Regions from separate parts of the Streptomyces sp. SCL15-4 genome, predicted to be linked through region 2. Evidence: riboswitches for the same ligand, from Rfam matches in the RefSeq annotation. Region 2 holds a riboswitch; the other holds the start of a gene.

Region 1 (5,038 bases), 2.2 Mb from region 2:
GCCGACGTGCCGCAGGACCCGGAGCAGGAAGCGACCGTAGAGGCGGGCCGCGACGAGACCGAGAACGAGGAGACGGCCAAGTGACCGAGCTCGCCACCATGGAGTTCCACCCTCAGCCGCAGCCCGGCGAGGCCAGGCCGTGGGCGTTCCCCGCCCCCGAGCGCACCGCGCTCGACAACGGCCTGACCGTGCTGCGCTGCCACCGGCCCGGCCAGCAGGTCGTCGCCGTCGAGGTGCTGCTGGACGCGCCGCTGGACGCCGAGCCGGCCGGCCTGGACGGCGTCGCCACGATCATGGCGCGCGCCTTCTCCGAGGGCACCGACAAGCACTCCGCGGAGGAGTTCGCCGCCGAACTGGAGCGCGCGGGCGCCACCCTGGACGCGCACGCGGACCACCCCGGCGTCCGGCTCGGCCTGGAGGTCCCCGCCTCCCGCCTGGCCAAGGGCCTCGGCCTGCTCGCCGACGCGCTGCGCGCCCCCGCCTTCGCCCCGAGCGAGGTCGAGCGCCTCGTGCGCAACCGCCTGGACGAGATCCCGCACGAGCTGGCCAACCCCTCCCGCCGGGCCGCCAAGGAACTCTCCAAGGAGCTGTTCCCGGCGACCTCGCGCATGTCCCGGCCGCGCCAGGGCACCGAGGAGACCGTCGAGAAGATCGACGCCGCGGCCGTACGCGCCTTCTACGACCGCCATGTGCGGCCCGCCACCGCCACTCTGGTCGTCGTCGGCGACCTGACCGGCACCGACCTCGACGCGCTGCTCGCCGACACCCTGGGCGCCTGGACCGGCACCCCCGGCGAGCCCCGGCCGGTGCCGCCGGTGACCGCCGACGACACCGGGCGCGTGGTCATCGTGGACCGGCCCGGCGCCGTGCAGACGCAGCTGCTGATCGGCCGGATCGGTCCCGACCGGCACGACCGGGTGTGGCCCGCCCAGGTGCTCGGCACGTACTGCCTCGGCGGCACCCTCACCTCCCGGCTGGACCGCGTCCTGCGCGAGGAGAAGGGCTACACCTACGGCGTGCGCTCCTTCGGGCAGGTCCTCAGGTCCGCGCCGGACGGCAGCGGCGCGGCGATGCTCGCCATCAGCGGCTCCGTGGACACGCCGAACACCGGTCCGGCGCTGGACGACCTGTGGAAGGTGCTGCGCACCGTCGCCGCGGAGGGGCTGACCGACACCGAGCGGGACGTCGCCGTGCAGAACCTCGTCGGCGTGGCGCCGCTGAAGTACGAGACCGCGGCGGCCGTCGCGGGCACGCTGGCCGACCAGGTCGAGCAGCACCTGCCCGACGACTTCCAGGCGACGCTGTACCGGCAGCTGGCCGCCACGGGCACGGTGGAGGCCACCGCGGCCGTCGTGAACGCCTTCCCGGTGGACCGCCTGGTGACCGTCCTCGTCGGCGACGCCGCCCAGATCAAGGCACCGGTCGAGGCGCTCGGCATCGGCCCGGTGAGCGTGGTGTCGGCCGAGTAGCGACGCGGCCGGCCCGTCCGGCGTACGCGCGCGTGGGGCCCTGACGGCTTACGAGCCGTCAGGGCCCCACGCTGTTCCACTCGGTTCCTCAGATGCCCGTTTTGGTGCGGAGGTTGCCTGTCTGACCTGTGGGATGCGCTACAAAAAGCCGGATCCGTTTGAGGATCGAAAGCGGGCCGCCGTAGCGTCGTCCGGGCTGTTCGTCAGGCAGTGCGCCGCACCCGCGGCACCGGACAGTCATCGCCGAGTCCCCGTACGGCGCGAGCCAGGGGAGCCGGGGACCCATCGTCCCTGGGGTGAATCGGGCGCCCGCGAGGGAGTCCGTAGGAGACCTTCCTGCTCCGAACCCGTCAGCTAACCCGGTAGGCGAGAGGGAAGGAAAGGACCAGCCACTTCATGGCGTTCATGTGCGCCACCGGGAAGCACCGCAAGCCCGGGCGGGTCAAGCGGACGACCGCGCAGGCGGCCGGCGTCGCGGCCCTGACCACCACCGGTGTCATCGGCACCCTCGCCGCCTCCCCGGCCCTCGCCGCCGACAACCCCGTGGACCAGACCGGCCTCACCCCGGTCCTCGCCGCCACGGACGACGTCGCCGCGCAGATCGCCGCGCAGGCCACCGCCCAGCAGGAGGCCGCCGACCGGAAGGCGGCCGAGGAGGCCGCCGCGAAGGCGGCCGCCGAACGGGCCGAGGAGCTGCGCGAGGCCAGGGCCCGCGCCGCGCGCGAGGCCGAGCGCCGCCGGCTGAACGCCTTCGTCGCCCCCATCGAGCACTCCTACGTCTCCACGGCCTACCAGGCCTCCAGCTCCCTGTGGTCCTCCGGTTCGCACACCGGCATCGACTTCCACGCGGCCGCCGGCACCACCGTGCACGCGGTGGGCTCCGGCACGGTCGTCTCCACCGGCTGGGGCGGGGCGTACGGCAACCAGGTCGTGATCCGGATGGCCGACGGCATGTACACGCAGTACGGGCACCTGTCGTCCATCGGCGTCACGGTGGGCCAGAAGGTCGTGCCGGGCCAGCAGATCGGTCTCTCCGGCGCCACGGGCAACGTCACCGGCCCGCACCTGCACTTCGAGGCGCGCACGAGCCCGGACTACGGCTCCGACGTCGATCCCGTCGCCTACCTCCGCAACCACGGCGTGCACATCTGACGCGCCTCGCGCCTTCCTTGGCGGCCCCGGCTCACCGAGCCGGGGCTTTCGCCGTTTTTCATGCTCTCCGCCGGTTCCGTTGTCCAAAAAATATCCATGGATTAGGACCCGCCGTCGGAAATTCCGGCCGACTGGAATAGAGTCACGGAACACGCGTCCATCGTCGGCGTTTCACGGGGATTAAGGCGGAGGTCGGTCATGCGTATTCCGGCGCACTCGGTGTGCACCGCTGTCCGGGACGACATCGTCGCCGGTGTCTACGAGCGCGGCAGCCGGCTGACCGAGGAAGTCCTGGCCCGCCGCTACGGCGTCTCGCGCGTCCCCGTGCGCGAGGCGCTGCGCACCCTGGAGGCCGAGGGCTTCGTGGTGACGCGCCGGCACGCGGGCGCGTGCGTGGCCGAGCCGACCGAGCGGGAGGCCGCCGACGTGCTGGAGATGCGGACGCTGCTGGAGCCGCTGGGCGCCGCGCGGGCCGCCCAGCGGCGCACGGAGGCCCATCTGAAGGTGCTGCGCGGCCTGGTCCGGCTCGGACAGGAGCGGGCCAGGAAGGGCAACAGCGAGGATCTGCGCTCGTTGGGCGGCTGGTTCCACGAGACGCTGGCCCAGGCCTGCGGCAGCCCCTCGCTCACCTCGGTGCTGACCCAGCTGCGCCACAAGATCGCCTGGATGTACGCGGTGGAGGCGCCGGTGAGCCCGGTGGAGTACTGGGCGGAACACGGGGCGATCGTGGACGCGGTGGCGCGCGGGGACGGCGAACGGGCGCGGGCGCTGACCGCTCTGCACGCGGAACGCGCGACCGGCGCGCACCGGCTTCGCTTTTCCGGCGCCGGCGAACGTGTGAGGACTTCGCAACATGCCGTAAACATGTCGGGTCTGCGACATTAACACGGGCGCCGTATACAAAGAAGAGGGTTATTCGGCGGCGGGCGTTTTCTGCTGCCCTTTTCGTGGTGCAAGGAATTCTCGGGCGCGGTCCTTCGGCCGGCGGCGGCGAATTCGGCCGACGGAAAGCCGTAGGGACGACACAAGTGGCCGCGGATACGCGGAAGCCGCGCCACCCGGTGCGGGCGGCGCGGCTTCCCCGCTCTTCTCAGACGGTCTCGGGCAGTTCCTCCAGGCCCTCGGAGACCAGCTTGGCCAGACGGTCCAGGGCGGCGTCGGCGCCCTCGGCGTCGGAGGCGAGGACGATCTCCTCGCCTCCCTGGGCGCCCAGGCCCAGGACGGCCAGCATCGAGGCCGCGTTGACGGGGTTGCCCCCGGCCTTGGCGATCGTCACCGGGACGCCTGTGGCCGTGGCGGCTCGGACGAAGAGGGAGGCGGGGCGGGCGTGGAGACCCTCGGCCCAGCCGACGTTGACGCGGCGCTCAGCCATGTGTTGCTGCCCTTCAGTGTTCAGGGTTGTCTAGACCAGTTTCCCATACCGTGGAGCGTGCCCGGAGCAGGCCCGAAGACCCGCCCCGGAGCGGCGCCGGACCGCGGCCTCGGTCCGGCGTTCGCCCCCCATAGCCTGCCTCGCGCCGTTGTCGTACGCGAGCCTTACTCTGGGGCCCATGCAGACCTCGGCGGACCCGCAGGACCGGCACCAGTACCCCGCCCACTGGGAGGCGGACGTGGTGCTGCGCGACGGCGGCACCGCGCGCATCAGGCCCATCACCGTCGATGACGCCGACCGCCTGGTCAGTTTCTACGAGCAGGTCTCGGACGAGTCGAAGTACTACCGCTTCTTCGCGCCCTATCCACGCCTGTCCGCCAAGGACGTCCACCGCTTCACGCACCACGACTTCGTGGACAGGGTGGGGCTCGCGGCCACCATCGGCGGCGAGTTCATCGCCACCGTACGCTACGACCGCATAGGCGGCGACGGCCTGCCTGCCACCGCGCCCGCCGAGGAGGCCGAGGTCGCGTTCCTGGTCCAGGACGCCCACCAGGGCCGCGGCGTCGCCTCCGCCCTCCTGGAGCACATCGCGGCCGTCGCGCGCGAGCGCGGCATCCGCCGCTTCGCCGCCGAGGTGCTGCCCGCCAACACCAAGATGATCAAGGTGTTCACGGACGCCGGCTACACCCAGAAGCGCAGCTTCGAGGACGGCGTCGTACGCCTGGAACTGGACCTCGAACCCACCGACCGCTCCGTGGCCGTGCAGCACGCCCGGGAACAGCGCGCCGAGGCCCGCTCGGTCCGGCGGCTCCTCGCGCCCGGCTCGGTCGCGGTCGTCGGCGTCGGCCGCGCCCCCGGCGGAGTCGGCCGCGGCATCCTCGGCAACATCCGCGAGGCCGGCTACCCGGGCCCGCTGCACGCCGTGAACAAGGCCTTCCCCGAAGACCTCAAGGAGATCGACGGCGTGCCCGCGCACCGCTCGGTGCGCGACATCGACGGGCACGTGGACCTCGCCGTCGTCGCCGTACCGGCCGAGCACGTG
Region 2 (5,038 bases):
ACCGCCCGCCGCTCGCGCACCGCCCGGTCCGGCGCACCGTCCGGGCCGGTCATCCGATCGGCCCCTCGTCCCGCCACCGTTAGGGTCGATGCCGTGGCCACCAGTCCTCCGTCCGCGATCTGTCCTCCGAGCCCCGGCGACGGTGTGCTCCGCCACCCGCACTGGTGGCAGCGCAGGTGGGTGCGGTACGGGGCGCCGAGCACGCTGCTGGCGCTGTCCGGGCTGGTCATCCTGGCGCTCGTGCGGCGGCAGACCGGCACGGACGGGTTCCTCGTCGGGCTCGGGCTGGCCGTGCTGCCGGTGCCCTGGCTGCTGGCCGCCTTCCGGTGGCTGGACCGGGTGGAGCCGGGCCCCTGGCGGAACCTGGTGTTCTCGTTCGCCTGGGGAGCCTGCGCGGCGGCGCTGATAGCCATCGTGGCCAACAGCTTCGCCACGGAGTGGATCGCCACCTCCACCGCCGACCCGGCGAGCGCCGACACCCTCGGCGCCACGGTGATAGCGCCGATCGTGGAGGAGTCCGCGAAGGCCGCCGCCGTACTGCTGGTCTTCCTGTTCCGCAGACGCGACTTCACCGGGATCGTGGACGGCGTGGTGATAGCGGGGATCACCGCCACCGGGTTCGCGTTCACCGAGAACATCCTCTACCTCGGCACGGCCTTCGGGACCGACCAGCTCACCGGCGACCGGGGCATCGCCTCCGTCACCGCCGCCACCTTCTTCGTGCGCATCGTGATGTCCCCGTTCGCGCATCCCCTGTTCACCGTCCTGACCGGCATCGGCTTCGGCGTCGCCGCGCTGTCCGCCGAGCGCCGGTCCGCCCGGCGGATCCTCCTGCCGGTGTGCGGACTGCTGCTCGCGATGGGCATGCACGCCCTCTGGAACGGCTCGGCCACCTTCGGGCAGTACGGGTTCCTCGCCGTGTACGGCGGCTTCATGGTGCCCGTGTTCGGGCTGGTGACCTGGCTCGCGGTCTGGACCCGGCAGCGGGAGCTGCGCCTGGTACGGACGGAGCTGCCGGCGTATGTGCTGGCCGGGTGGCTCGGGCCGGCCGAGCCGTTCGCGCTCGGATCGATGCGGGCGCGCCGGATGGCCCGGGACTACGCCCGGCACCACCACGGCCGTCCGGCGGCACGGGAGGTGGCCCGCTACGAGAGGTACGCCACCTCGCTCGCGTTCCTGCGGCGGCGCGGGCACGCCGGCAAGGCCGGAGCGGACTTCGTCCCGCGGGAGCGGGAGCTGCTGGAGGAGCTGTGGAAGCGGCGGCATCTGGCCCGGCCGGCGCTGGAGTACGCGGGCCGGGCCGCCGCCGCGGTCCCGGTGTACCGGGCGGCGGCGCCGTACGGACACCCGGCGGTGCCCTACCCCCTGTACAACCCGTACCGGACCTGACCGCGGGCGCCGGACGGAGGGACGGCACCGCCGTGGAGCGGACTCAGGCCGAGGCCTCCGTCAGCCTCGCCACTTCCTCATCCGTGAGTTCCAGCTCCGCCACGCCGAGCAGCGCGGGCAGCTGCTCCACCGTGCGGGCCGAGGCGATCGGGGCGGTGACCGTCGGCTGGGCGGCGAGCCAGGCCAGGGCGACCGTGGCGACCGGGGCCCGGCGGGCGGCGGCGACCTCGTCCAGGGCCGTCAGGACCTTCTGGCCGCGCTCGGAGGCCACGTAGTCGCCGACCCGGTCGGCGCGGGCGCTGTCGACGCTCTCGCCGGGCCGGTACTTGCCGGTCAGGAAGCCCGAGGCGAGCGCGAAGTACGGGACGACGGACAGGCCCTCGCGGGCGACGAGTTCCTGCAGCGGGCCCTCGTAGGTGTCGCGGGAGACCAGGTTGTAGTGCGGCTGGAGGGCGACATAGCGGGCGAGGCCCTCGCGGTCGGAGAACTCCAGGGACTCGCGCAGGCGCTCGGCGGTGATGTTGGAGGCGGCGATGTGCCGGACCTTGCCGGCCTTCACCAGCTCGTCCAGCGCGCCGATGATCTCCTCGACCGGCACCTCGGGCTGGTCGAAGTGGGTGTAGTAGAGGTCGATGTGGTCGGTGCCCAGGCGGCGCAGCGAGGCGTCGGCGGCGGCCTTGATGTTGGCGGCCGACAGGCCCTGGTACTCCGGGTGCTGGCTGACCTTGGTCGCGATGATCACGTCGGAGCGGTTGCCGCGGGCCTTCAGCCACGCGCCGAGGATGGTCTCCGACTCGCCGCCCTTGTTGCCGTCGGCCCAGGCCGAGTAGACGTCGGCGGTGTCGACGAAGTTGCCGCCGGCCGCGGTGTAGGCGTCGAGGACGGCGAAGGAGGCCTGCTCGTCGGCGGTCCAGCCGAAGACGTTGCCGCCGAGGCAGAGCGGGAAGACTTCAAGATCGGAGGAGCCGAGTGTACGAAGTGACGTCATACGTCATGCCAACGCCGGCGGAGGCCGATCGCATCCCGCCGCCGGCGCCGGATTCCCGCTACTCCCGGAAGGCCGTCAGGGGGTGAGGCCCTTGTCGCGCAGCCACGCCATCGGGTCGATGCCGGTGGGCGAGCCGCCGGGGTGGACTTCCAGGTGCAGGTGCGGGCCGGTGACGTTGCCGGTGGCGCCGACGCGGCCGATGACCTCGCCGGTGGCGACCTTCTGGCCGGCCGTGACGTTGATCGAGGACTGGTGGCAGAACCACAGCTCGGTGCCGTCGTCCAGGGTGAGGATGGTGCGGTAGCCGTACGCGCCGGCCATGGCCGCCTCGGTGATCGTGCCGCTGTGCACGGCCTTGATCAGGGTGCCGGTGGGCGCGGCGAAGTCGAGTCCGGTGTGGTGGCCGGAGGACCACATCGAGCCGGCCTGCCCGAAGGTCGAGGTGATCGTGTACGAGGAGGTCGGGAGCGCGTACTGCCTGGCCAGCTCGGCCAGCCGCTTCTCCTCCGCCGCCTTCTTGGCCTCGGCCTCGGCCTTCTCCGCGTCGGCCTCCGCCTTCTCCTTCGCGGCGGCGGCCTTGGCGGCGGCCTCCCGCTCGGCCTCGGCGGCGGCCCGCGCGGTCTGCTTCTCGGCGGCGACGAGCGCGGCGGCGGCCGCCCTGCTGTCGGCCTGGCCCTGCTGCTGCTCGGCCTGCGCCATGATCCGGTTGCGGAGCACCTCGCCCGCGTCGGCGCTGTCCTGGCCCGGGTCGGAGGCCACGGCGACGGTGCTGAGCGTGGTGGCCTCGGCGGCGGGCCGGTCGGCGCCGGAGCCGTCGTGGAAGAGGGAGCCGACCGAGGGCAGGTCCGGCAGGGAGATGGAGACCGGCGGCTTGCCGGTGTTGGCGCTGGCCATGCCGCCCGCGCCGACGGCGGCCATGACGCCGACGCCGAGGACGGTGGAGCTGCGCGCGAAGCCGCCGCGCTGCTTGGCAACCCGGTGCCGGCCGCGGACCGGTGCGACGGAGTCCTCGGTGGGGTTCCATTCCTCCCACGGGCCCTCGTCGGCGCGGTAGGCACCGTAGCCGAAGGTCTCGGGCTCGGACTCGCGCTGTGCCGGTATGGACGGGGCTTCGGGGACAGGCCGGTTGGACGCCACGCGGGCGTGCTCCTTTCCTTCCTCCGCCTACCGGGTTAGCTGACGGGTTCGGAGCAGGAAGGTCTCCTACGCGCGTATATCCGGTCGTGGACTCGCGTGAGTACACGACGGTATCCGCGTGATTCACCCCAGAAAGGTGGTTCCCCGGTTCCCTCGCGGGATTCGGCGCGTGCGCGCGGAGCCGCCTCTTGTGACGGCTGGGACGACCGCGCTGCGTTATCGAACGTTAATAGACTTGCCAGTCACTTTCCAAGCCGTTCGCCCCGATCAACAAGGAATTTACTGGTGAGGTTATCGGCAACTATCCCGTCAAAACGGGCAAGTTGATCGGGCCTCGGAACGGTTCAGCAGTCACTCGAGGTTTTGATGGTTACTCAGATGTTATGCGTACGGCGCTCACCTGATCACTCACCGTGACGTCCCCGGTCACCGGTTGCGGGCCCGCCGAAACCGGTGTGCGAACCATCCCGCGGATGGCGTACACTGGAGTCACAACGACGCGGGGTGGAGCAGCTCGGTAGCTCGCTGGGCTCATAACCCAGAGGTCGCAGGTTCAAATCCTGTCCCCGCTACTGAAGGCCCAGGGCCCGGAATCCCAAGGATTCCGGGCCCTGGGTGTATGTGCGCCCGGGCGCGCCCGGGCGCTCGCTCAGCCCGGCAGATGGGCGTTCGGCGCCTTGGCCAGTTCCTCCAGCTCCGGCAGGACGACGACCCGTACGCCCGCCGCGCTCAGCACGCCCGCTCCGTCGGCCGCCGTGACGAAGGTGTCGGGCTCCCGCCAGGCGGTGACCACCCGGCGCACTCCCGCCCGCAGGATCAGCTCGGCACAGGGCGCCGGCCGGGAGGCGCGGCGGGTGCACGGCTCCAGGCTGGAGTACACGGTGGCGCCGGCGAGGCGCGGGTCGGCGGGATCGGTCTTCGCGAGCGCCGCCTCCTCGGCGTGCACCACCGCGTCGCCGCCCTCGCGCGAGTGGCCCCGGGCCAGTTCCGTGCCGTCGGCGGCGACCACGACCGCGCCGACGCTGAACGCCGTCCGCGACGGCGGGCACAGGGCCGCCAGCTCGCAGGCGGTGCGCAGCCAGTGGCGGTCGGCGGCGGTGGCGGCGGCCGTGCCGGGGGCCGTGGGGGCGTAGCGCATGAGGACGACGTCCTCGATCCGGCGGGTGTCCAGCAGGCGCAGGCGTCCCTCTTGGTAGGCACCGGGCCCGAACAGCCGCGGGGCCGCCGGGTCGCCGACGAGCAGCGGGGCGAGAACCAGCTGGAGTTCGTCGGCGAGGCCCTCCGCCAGGAGCTGGGTGTGGACCGTGCCACCGCCCTCGACCATCAGCCGCTCCACCCCGCGCACGTCGTGCAGGTGCTCCAGCAGGGCCCGCCAGTCCAGCGCGGGACCGAGCGGGACCACGTCGGCGATGTTCCCGAGGAGGCGCGAGGCCCGTACGGCGCCGGAGTCGGTGGTGTAGACGAGCTTGTCGCCGCCGGTGTGCCAGAAGCGCGCCGCCGGGTCGAGGTCGCCGGAGCCGGTGA

The links. Region 2 has a riboswitch for cyclic di-AMP ahead of SCK26_RS19995 (M23 family metallopeptidase). Riboswitches for the same ligand answer to the same signal wherever they lie in the genome.
Positions count from the first base shown of each region.
Region 1: it holds a riboswitch for cyclic di-AMP, as region 2 does, so the genes downstream of both, SCK26_RS09680 (M23 family metallopeptidase) here and SCK26_RS19995 (M23 family metallopeptidase) in region 2, are expected to answer to the same signal.

Region 1 covers NZ_JAOBTQ010000001.1:2,331,222-2,336,259, reverse strand. Annotated here, with positions in the region: gene SCK26_RS09690 (pitrilysin family protein) at 1-84, shown strand, start outside; gene SCK26_RS09685 (pitrilysin family protein) at 81-1,469, shown strand; cyclic di-AMP (ydaO/yuaA leader) riboswitch at 1,701-1,853, shown strand; gene SCK26_RS09680 (M23 family metallopeptidase) at 1,866-2,621, shown strand; gene SCK26_RS09675 (GntR family transcriptional regulator) at 2,820-3,506, shown strand; gene SCK26_RS09670 (HPr family phosphocarrier protein) at 3,712-3,993, opposite strand; gene SCK26_RS09665 (GNAT family N-acetyltransferase) at 4,172-5,038, shown strand, end outside.
Region 2 covers NZ_JAOBTQ010000001.1:4,536,070-4,541,107, reverse strand. Annotated here, with positions in the region: gene SCK26_RS20005 (PrsW family intramembrane metalloprotease) at 94-1,389, shown strand; gene SCK26_RS20000 (aldo/keto reductase) at 1,433-2,377, opposite strand; gene SCK26_RS19995 (M23 family metallopeptidase) at 2,453-3,514, opposite strand; cyclic di-AMP (ydaO/yuaA leader) riboswitch at 3,522-3,692, opposite strand; tRNA gene SCK26_RS19990 (tRNA-Met) at 4,013-4,086, shown strand; gene SCK26_RS19985 (dihydrofolate reductase family protein) at 4,164-5,038, opposite strand, start outside.